DNA from 2 places in the Mesorhizobium sp. M1A.F.Ca.IN.022.07.1.1 genome. Region 2 is predicted to be linked to the other one. Evidence: riboswitches for the same ligand, from Rfam matches in the RefSeq annotation. Region 2 holds a riboswitch; the other holds the start of a gene.

Region 1 (4,252 bases), on a different contig from region 2:
GAAAATTCGCCGATGACGACGCGGCCGCTAACGCCCTCGGCATCGATTTCGGGCAGTTGGACGACCGACGTGTTCGCGAACACCGGGGCGATTTCTTCCTTGCTGTCCGGCAGCGCCAGCCAGGTTTGCAGGCCGGAAATCGACATCGGCGCGCCGCGCAATTCCTCGGGCGTGCGCTCGGAATGAACGATGCCGCGGCCGGCGGTCATCAAATTCACGTCGCCCGGCGCGATCACCATTTCGGTGCCGAGCGAGTCGCGATGCCTGATCTTGCCGTCGAACAGATAAGTGACGGTGGAAAGCCCGATATGCGGATGCGGGCGCACGTCGATCGCATGGCCGGCGCGCAGGATGGCCGGACCCATGCGGTCGAAGAAGATGAACGGACCGACCAGCCTGCGCTTCGCCGTCGGCAAGGCGCGGCGAACCTCGAAGCCGCCAATGTCCTTGGCGTTCGGAATGACCATCAACTCGATCTGGTCGCAGGCGAAGGCGTCGCCGGCCTCAGGATCGTTGCCTGGAAAGAAGCTCATGACCGGCGTCAGGCGAAGCGGAGCGCGGATCGGGCCTTCGCCTTGGCGGCCTCATCCTCGCGGTTGCGCGGATGCTGGGTGGTTTCGAGGCTGTCAAGCAGCTCGCGCGCGGCGGCGGCGATCGCCTCGACGGCGTGGTTGAAGGCATGCTCGTTGCGCTTGGACGGCTTGGTCGCGCCGCTCAGCTTGCGAACGAACTGCAGCGCCGCGTCATGGACCTCGTCGTCGGTCGCCGGCGGATCGAAGTTGAACAGGGTCTTGATGTTTCGGCACATGCTTTAACTCCTTACCTGCTTTCTGCCCGAACCGGTCTGACATTGTGCACCGAGGTGTGTTGAGATTCAGGTCAGACCGAGCCGAAAATGGCGGGTTCCGAGAACCGGACCGGAGCGTACTTGAAGGACGTGAGCACCGGAACCGCAGAAAGCCGCGTTTGCAGGCGGCCTCACCTGAATATCAATACACCTCACTCGGCGTCGAGCGGCTCCGTTCCAACCGGCTTGCCGTCGCGCGAGAGCCTGATCTTCTCGACCTTGTCCTCGGCGGCCTTGAGCAAGCGGTCGCAATGAGCCTTCAGCGCCTCGCCGCGCTCGTAGATCTTGATCGACTGGTCGAGCGGAACGTCGCCGCGCTCCAGATCATCGACGATCTTCTCCAGCGCGTCGAGCGCCTGTTCGAAGCTCATCGCCTTGACGTCTTGGTTAGCTTCATCAGCCATCATTCATCCCTTCATCAGCCGCCCGACATGGGCGGCGACCGAAAATGCCAATCCTTGCAGATCGTAACCGCCCTCCAGCAGGCTGACGAGCCGGTTGCCGCTGTGGCGCCCGGCGCGCTCCATCAGCTGGCCGGTCGCCCAGTCGAAATCGTCCTCGGTCAGGTTGATCGCGGCCAGCGGATCGCGATGGTGCGCATCGAAACCGGCGGAAATGATGATCAGATCCGGCTGGAAGGCGTCGATCGACGGCAGCACGCGCGACAGGAAGGCGTCGCGGAACGTGTCGCTGCCGGTGCTCGGCGCAAGCGGCGCGTTGACGATGTTGCCGGCGCCGGTCTCGCTCTTGGCACCGGTGCCCGGATAAAGCGGCATCTGGTGGGTCGAGCAATAGAGCACCGACGGATCGTCCCAGAAAATGTCCTGCGTGCCGTTGCCGTGATGCACATCCCAATCGACGATGGCGACGCGCTCGGCCAGATGCTTCTCCTGCGCATAACGGGCGGCGATCGCCGCGGTGTTGAACAGGCAAAAGCCCATCGCGGTCGCTTTTTCGGCGTGATGGCCGGGCGGACGCGCGGCAACGAAGACATTGGCGGCACGGCCCTCGAACACATCGTCGACGGCGGCGTTCGCCGCGCCGATCGCCGTCACCGCGGCCTGCCAGCTTTTCGGGCTGGCGCTGGTGTCGGCATCGATCGAGACGATCCCCGTCTCGGGAATCGCAGCGCGGACACGGCCGACGAAATCCTCCGGATGCGCGTAAAGGATAGTCGCCTCGTCGCCTTCCGGCGCCTCGACGCGGTCGAGGGCCGAAAAAGCCTCGTCGTCGAGCACGCGCTCGATGGCGCGCAAACGGTCGGGGCGCTCGGGGTGGCCGGGCGGCGTGAGGTGTTCCAGGAATACCGGATGAGTGTAAAGACGAGTGGTCATGGCGCCTAATCTAGGCACCTGTCGCACGGATAGCCATGTTTCAGCGCCGAATGATTGGGGAAATCGCGCCCAATCGTGTCGCTGGCGGCATTGGCCCGGCTTCGGCTTCGCGATAAGGTCGCGTCGCTGCCTGGTGCCCGCAACGCGGGAGAATCGGGAACACGGTTGAAATCCGTGGCGTGCCCAACGCTGTGAGGGGGACCGCGCCGGCAAACGCCACTGTCCCAGACGGGAAGGCGCCGGATGCGGGTCGATCCCGAGCCAGAAGACCGGCCCGGCAGACATGGTCATCCGCATGGTCAGGCGGAGGACTGCTTATCGCAAGGGGACAAGCGATGCAGGCACGAACAGCCGCCGCCGGCGGCGATGACTTTGACCAATTGGCGCGCGACGCCGTCTACCGGGCCATGTTCACCCGGCGCGACGTGCGCAGCCATTTCCTTGCCGACGATCTCGACGACAGCGTTTTGGCGCGGCTGCTCACCGCGGCACACCACGCGCCGTCGGTCGGCTACATGCAGCCCTGGAACTTCATCATCATCCGGGACGCCACAAGGCGGCGGCAGGTGCGCGACCTGTTTTTGGCCGCGCGCGAACAGGAACTGCCGGCGATCGAGGCGGACCGGCAGGCGCTCTACCGCAAGCTGAAGCTCGAGGGCATCTGCGAAAGCGCGCTCAACCTGTGCATCACCTGCGACCGCCAGCGCTCGAAGAACTCGCCGCTCGGGCGCTGGCACAATCCGGAGATGGACCTCTACAGCACCGTCTGCGCGGTGCAGAATTTCTGGCTCGCGGCGCGGGCGGAAGGCGTCGGGGTCGGCTGGGTGAGCATCATCGAGCCCGAAGCGCTGAAGCGACTGCTGTCGATCCCCGAGCACGTCACGCCGATCGCCTATCTCTGCGTCGGCCGCGTCTCGGAATTCGCGCCAAGGCCCGACCTCGAAGCGCATGGCTGGGGCAAGCGCCTGCCGCTGCCCGAGCTGGTGATGAGCGAGACCTTTTGCGGCGCCGGCGAGGCGCCGCTCAAATCGGCGATCGCTCGTCTCGGAGAACGATTAAAGCCTTAGAACCGCTCGGCGTTCCATAGACCCGCACCAACCGCAACGCGCCATCGCGCTTCGCGTTTGCGCAATGGCGCATTGGCAGGCCTGACCGTCGTTGCCCGCTCTCAGAAAACCGGGGATTGTTCGCGCATCGCTTGACAACGTGACGGTTCTTCTTGGCGTGGTTGGGCCGGATCTCCGCACTCGCTTCCTCACTGCTAACCCTGTGCCAAGCGATGTCGTTCTCGGTCTTCAACGTCTGGTGAATTCACCGGCGTTCGGAATTAAATTCTGTCTTCTCATGTGAATAGGCAGATTGAGCTGGGCTTCGGCGCTTATTGTCGGGCGATAGATGAGACCCGGCGCGTTCCCATGAACTTTTTTGCAATAGATCGGTCCGCCGAACATGAGGGCGAAGCGGAATGGGAGCGCATCCGCGCAAAATACCCGCCGCAAGAACCATTCCTCAACTTGAACAACGCCGCGGTCAGTCCCCCACCGACTGTTGTCGAGGAAGCGACGGTTGACGCCTACCGCTTCATCAGTCGCAATCCCGACTACAATATGTGGAGCAAGCTCGACACAGCACTTCCTCATATCAAACGCGAGCTGGCGGAACTGATCGATTGCAGCCCCGGAGAGATCGCGCTGAACCGGAATTCGTCGGAGGGTCTTTCGACAGCGATCTTCGGAATACCGCTGACTAAGGGCGATCAAGTGCTGATCTCGCCTTGGGACTACCCCAGCGTTCGTGCGGGCTGGCTGCAGCGGCAACAGCGCGAGGGCATCGAGGTTGTAAACTGCACCTTCGACCTCATGGACAGCGACGACGACATCATCGAATCCTATGTTCAGGCGATGACCCCGCGTACCCGCGTCCTGCAGCTGACTCACATGTACCACTGGAACGGGCGTGTCCTGCCGGTGAACCGGCTCTGCGAGATCGCGCGGGAGCGCGACATCATGACTGTCGTCGACGGTGCCCAGACTTTTGCTCAGATGCCGGTCAGCTTCCGCGAACTCGATTG
Region 2 (4,252 bases):
CTCGACAACGCGGCCGTCACGCGCAAGCGAACCGTCTTCGAATACTGGGCCCATGAGGCTTCCTTCCTGCCCGTCGAGACCTATCCGTTGATGCGCTGGCGCATGCAGCGGGCCGAGAAAGGCGAGGAAATGTATCTCGGCCTCGCCAAATGGGGCCGCGAGCGCAAGGCGATGATCGAGGAGATCTACGGGCAAGTCGCGGAACGCGGGCCGATCGCCGCCTCCGACATCGAAGGCCACAAGGGCAATGGCGGATGGTGGGGCTGGAGCGAGGCCAAGCACGCTTTCGAATGGCTGTTCTGGGCCGGGCGCATCACCACCGCCTACCGGCGAGGATTCGAGCGCTATTACGACCTGCCCGAGCGGGTTCTGCCGCAGGCCATCCTCGACCTGCCGGTGCCCTCGGTCGAGGACGCGCATCGCGAATTGCTGCGCATTTCCGCCCGCGCCCATGGCATCGCAACCTATGGCGATCTGCGTGACTATTTCCGCCTGGCGCCTGGCGATACGAGAGCCAGGATCGAGGAACTGGTCGAGATGGGCGAACTGCTGCCGGTGAAGGTCGAAGGCTGGGACAAGCCCGCCTATCTCCACAAGGACGCCCGCTTTCCGCGCCGCATCGAGGCCCGCGCCCTGCTCGCGCCCTTCGATCCGGTGGTATTCGAACGCACCCGGACGGAAAAACTCTTCGGCTTCCGCTACCGCATCGAGATCTACACGCCGGCCGAGAAGCGCCAGTACGGCTACTACGTGCTGCCTTTCCTGCTCGGCGACCGGATCGTTGCCCGGGTCGATCTGAGAGCCGACCGCCCGGCCGGCGTACTGCGCGTCCATGCGGCTTTTGCCGAAGCCGGCGCTCCCGCCGAAACAGCCGCACAGCTCTTCGATGAGTTGAAACAGATGCAGGCATGGCTCGGCTTGGAAACCATCGAGGTGACGCCGGGCGGCGACCTTGGGCCGGCGTTGACCGACATTTCGGTGTCGTAGCCGCGCGTTGACATGCGAGCACCTCTAAGCCTAAATCCGCCGCAGACGGTCTCCTCCCGGCAAGGGGAGGAGCCAAGAGGGAATGCGGTGCGGGAAAACCCAAATCCGCGGCTGTCCCCGCAACTGTGAGCGACGAGCCTCAGCCGAAAACCACTGGGATGTTCCCGGGAAGGCGGCGCAAGGCGACGACCCGCGAGCCAGGAGACCTGCCGTCTGAGACATGAGAATCCGATCGCTCGGCGGGTTTTCCGGGCAAGGAGCCTGTTTTGGATCGCAACGTCAGTTTTCCGGCTAATACCGCGGACATTTCGTCCGAACCTCGCGACGCGCTATCGGAAGTGACCGTCATCGTCTGCTCCTCCTGCCGCGATGAGACCGGTTCGGACGCGCATCCGCGTGCCGGCGCCCTCCTTGCCGAAGACGCGCGCCGCGCCGCGCCGGACGAGAAAATCCGCATCCGCACCGTCGAGTGTCTCGGCAATTGCAAACGCCGCCTGAGCGCGGCGCTGCTGCGCGACGGCTGCTGGAGCTATGTCTTCGGTGACCTGGAAACGACCAGCGGCGCCGACCTCGTCACCGGCGCAAAGCTCTTTGCCACCTCGACCGACGGCCTCATCCCCTGGCGAGGCCGGCCCGATTCCCTCAAGCGCGGCCTGGTTGCCCGCCTCCCTCCCCTCGACCTGCTGAAGGACTGACATGACCGCATCCCTCTCCCGTGTTCCCTGCACTGTCGTCACCGGCTTTCTCGGCGCCGGCAAGACCACGCTGATCCGCAACCTGCTCGAAAACGCCAAGGGCAAGCGGCTGGCGATCATCGTTAACGAATTCGGTGATGTCGGCATCGACGGCGAGATCCTGAAAGGCTGCGGCATCGACACCTGCCCAGAGGAAAATATCGTCGAGCTCGCCAATGGCTGCATCTGCTGCACCGTCGCCGACGATTTCGTGCCGGCGCTCGACCAGATCCTGTCGCGCACGCCGAAGGTCGACCACATCCTGATCGAAACCTCCGGCCTCGCTTTGCCGAAGCCGCTCGTCCAGGCCTTCCAGTGGCCGACGGTGAAGAGCCGCGTCACGGTCGATGGCGTCATCGCGGTGGTCGACGGTCCGGCGCTGGCCGACGGCCGCGTCGCCTCCGACATGGACGCCCTGCAGGCGCAGCGCGCCGCCGACGATTCCCTCGACCACGATGATCCGGTCGAAGAGGTGTTCGAGGACCAGATCGCCTGCGCCGACCTCATCATCCTGTCGAAGAGCGATCTGATGGACGCGGCGGGCTCAGTCCGCGCCAATGCCGTTATCGGCGAGCACGTGGCGCGCGCGGTCAAGGTCGTGCCGACCGCACAGGGCAAGGTCGACCCGTCGGTGCTGCTCGGTCTTGGCCTCGCCGTCGAGGACGACATCGAGAACCGCAAGACCCATCACGATGACGAGCTCGACCATGAGCATGACGATTTCGACTCCTTCGTCCTCGATATCCCGTCCATCGCCAGTCCGGATGAGCTGGCAAAGCGCGTCGCTCTCGCCGCCGAGCAGGAAAACGTTCTGCGCGTCAAAGGCTTTGTCGAGGTGGGCGGCAAGCCGATGCGGCTGCTGCTCCAAGCCGTCGGCCCGCGCGTCAATCACTATTACGACCGCGCCTGGACGCCGGACGACGACCGCCGATCGCGGCTCGTCGTCATCGGCCTCAAGGGGCTGAACCGCCCGGCGATCGAGCGTATCCTCGCCGGCTGAGGCAAGACCGAACCGCGATGCACATCCTCACCACGACATCCGCCTCGCTCGACGATCTCGCCGAGCCGATCGACCTCAGGCAGACGCCTGCGGATGTCGTGGCCCTGTCCTTCACCGACAGCGATCTCGCCGGCCTCGCCGCTGCGTGGAAGGCCGACGCCGCGCGGCTGCCGTCGATGCGGCTGGCAGCACTTCGCGATCTCCGCCATCCGATGTCGGTGGACCTCTGGATCGACAGCGTTGCCCGTCACGCCAAGGTGGTCCTCGTCCGCATCCTGGGCGGCTACGACTGGTGGCGCTATGGCTCCGACCAGCTCGCCGCGGTCGCACGCGAGCGCGGCATCAAGCTGGCGCTGCTGCCGGGCGAAAGCCATGACGAGGACCAGCGGCTGATCGAAGCCTCGACCCTGCCGCGCGCCGAACTCGACGCCCTGCTCGGCTATTTCCGCGAAGGCGGCCCGGCGAACATGAGCGCGCTGGTGCAAAGACTGGCAAGGCTCGCCGGGTCGGATACGGCCGTGGCCGAGCCGGTGAGCGTGCCGAAGGCAGGGTACTATCAACCAGGAATCGGAGTTGTCGCGAAATCAGTCTTCTTGAACGTCGGCGATCCGTCACACCTCCCTCTGTCCGGCAGGAGAGAGGGGGGTGTGGCGGAGCTCAACATCGACAGCGTCGGTGCCCCCGTCATCCCCATCCTCTTCTACCGCTCGATGCTGCTTGCCGCGGACGTCGCGCCAATCGATGCACTCGCAGATGCCCTTCGCTCGCAGGGCATGACGCCAATGCCGATCTTTGTTTCGAGCCTCAAGGACCCGGTATCGCTGGCTTTCGTCGAAACCGCCATCGCCTCGCTGAACCCGTCCGCGATCGTCACTGCAACCGCCTTCGCCTCCGGTGCCGAGCCGGGTGCCGAAACGCTCTTCGACCGTGCCGGCGTGCCCGTGTTCCAGGTCATCGTCGCCACGACCCGGCGCGAAGTCTGGGAGAAAAACCAGCGCGGCCTGGCGCCCGCCGACCTTGCCATGCATGTCGTGCTGCCCGAGCTCGATGGCCGTATCCTCGCCGGCGCGATTTCCTTCAAGGGCGAGATTGACACCGATCCGGCGCTGGCCTTCCGCGCCTTGGCCAACCGTCCCGAGGCGGATCGCGTCGCCCAGGTCGCCGCCCGCATCGCCGCCTTCCTCCGCCTTCAACGGACGCAGCGGGCGGAACGCAAGCTGGCGATCCTGATTCCGGATTATCCAAGCGCGCCCGGACGTACAGGCTATGCCGTCGGCCTCGACGTTCCGTCGAGTGTGCTCGCCATGCTGCACGACCTCAAGGAACAGGGCTATGCGGTTGATGGGATTCCACAATCGCCACGCGGGCTGCTGGATGTGTTGGAGGTGGGTGGACTTGGTCTCACCTTACAGGAATATCTCGCCTTTTCGGCAGCGCTTCCCGAAGGTGCACGCGACACGGTTGAGGCAGCATGGGGAAGAGCCAACGACAAAGCTCACGTCAATGCGCCCCCCTCTGTCCTGCCGGACAT

The links. A riboswitch is a leader RNA that binds a small molecule or an ion and turns the genes downstream of it on or off. The one in region 2 is predicted to bind cobalamin.
Region 1: another riboswitch for cobalamin. It lies ahead of bluB (5,6-dimethylbenzimidazole synthase); the one in region 2 lies ahead of EOA75_RS15025 (DUF1636 family protein).

The regions. Positions count from the first base shown of each region.
Region 1 is NZ_RZST01000032.1:19,491-23,742, reverse strand. It holds gene EOA75_RS06535 (pirin family protein) at 1-533, opposite strand, end outside; gene EOA75_RS06530 (DUF2277 domain-containing protein) at 542-808, opposite strand; gene EOA75_RS06525 (exodeoxyribonuclease VII small subunit) at 1,000-1,251, opposite strand; gene EOA75_RS06520 (histone deacetylase family protein) at 1,255-2,181, opposite strand; cobalamin riboswitch at 2,296-2,474, shown strand; gene bluB (5,6-dimethylbenzimidazole synthase) at 2,517-3,248, shown strand; gene EOA75_RS06510 (aminotransferase class V-fold PLP-dependent enzyme) at 3,597-4,252, shown strand, end outside.
Region 2 is NZ_RZST01000114.1:6,684-10,935, forward strand. It holds gene EOA75_RS15020 (winged helix-turn-helix domain-containing protein) at 1-987, shown strand, start outside; cobalamin riboswitch at 1,017-1,216, shown strand; gene EOA75_RS15025 (DUF1636 family protein) at 1,254-1,682, shown strand; gene cobW (cobalamin biosynthesis protein CobW) at 1,684-2,721, shown strand; gene cobN (cobaltochelatase subunit CobN) at 2,739-4,252, shown strand, end outside.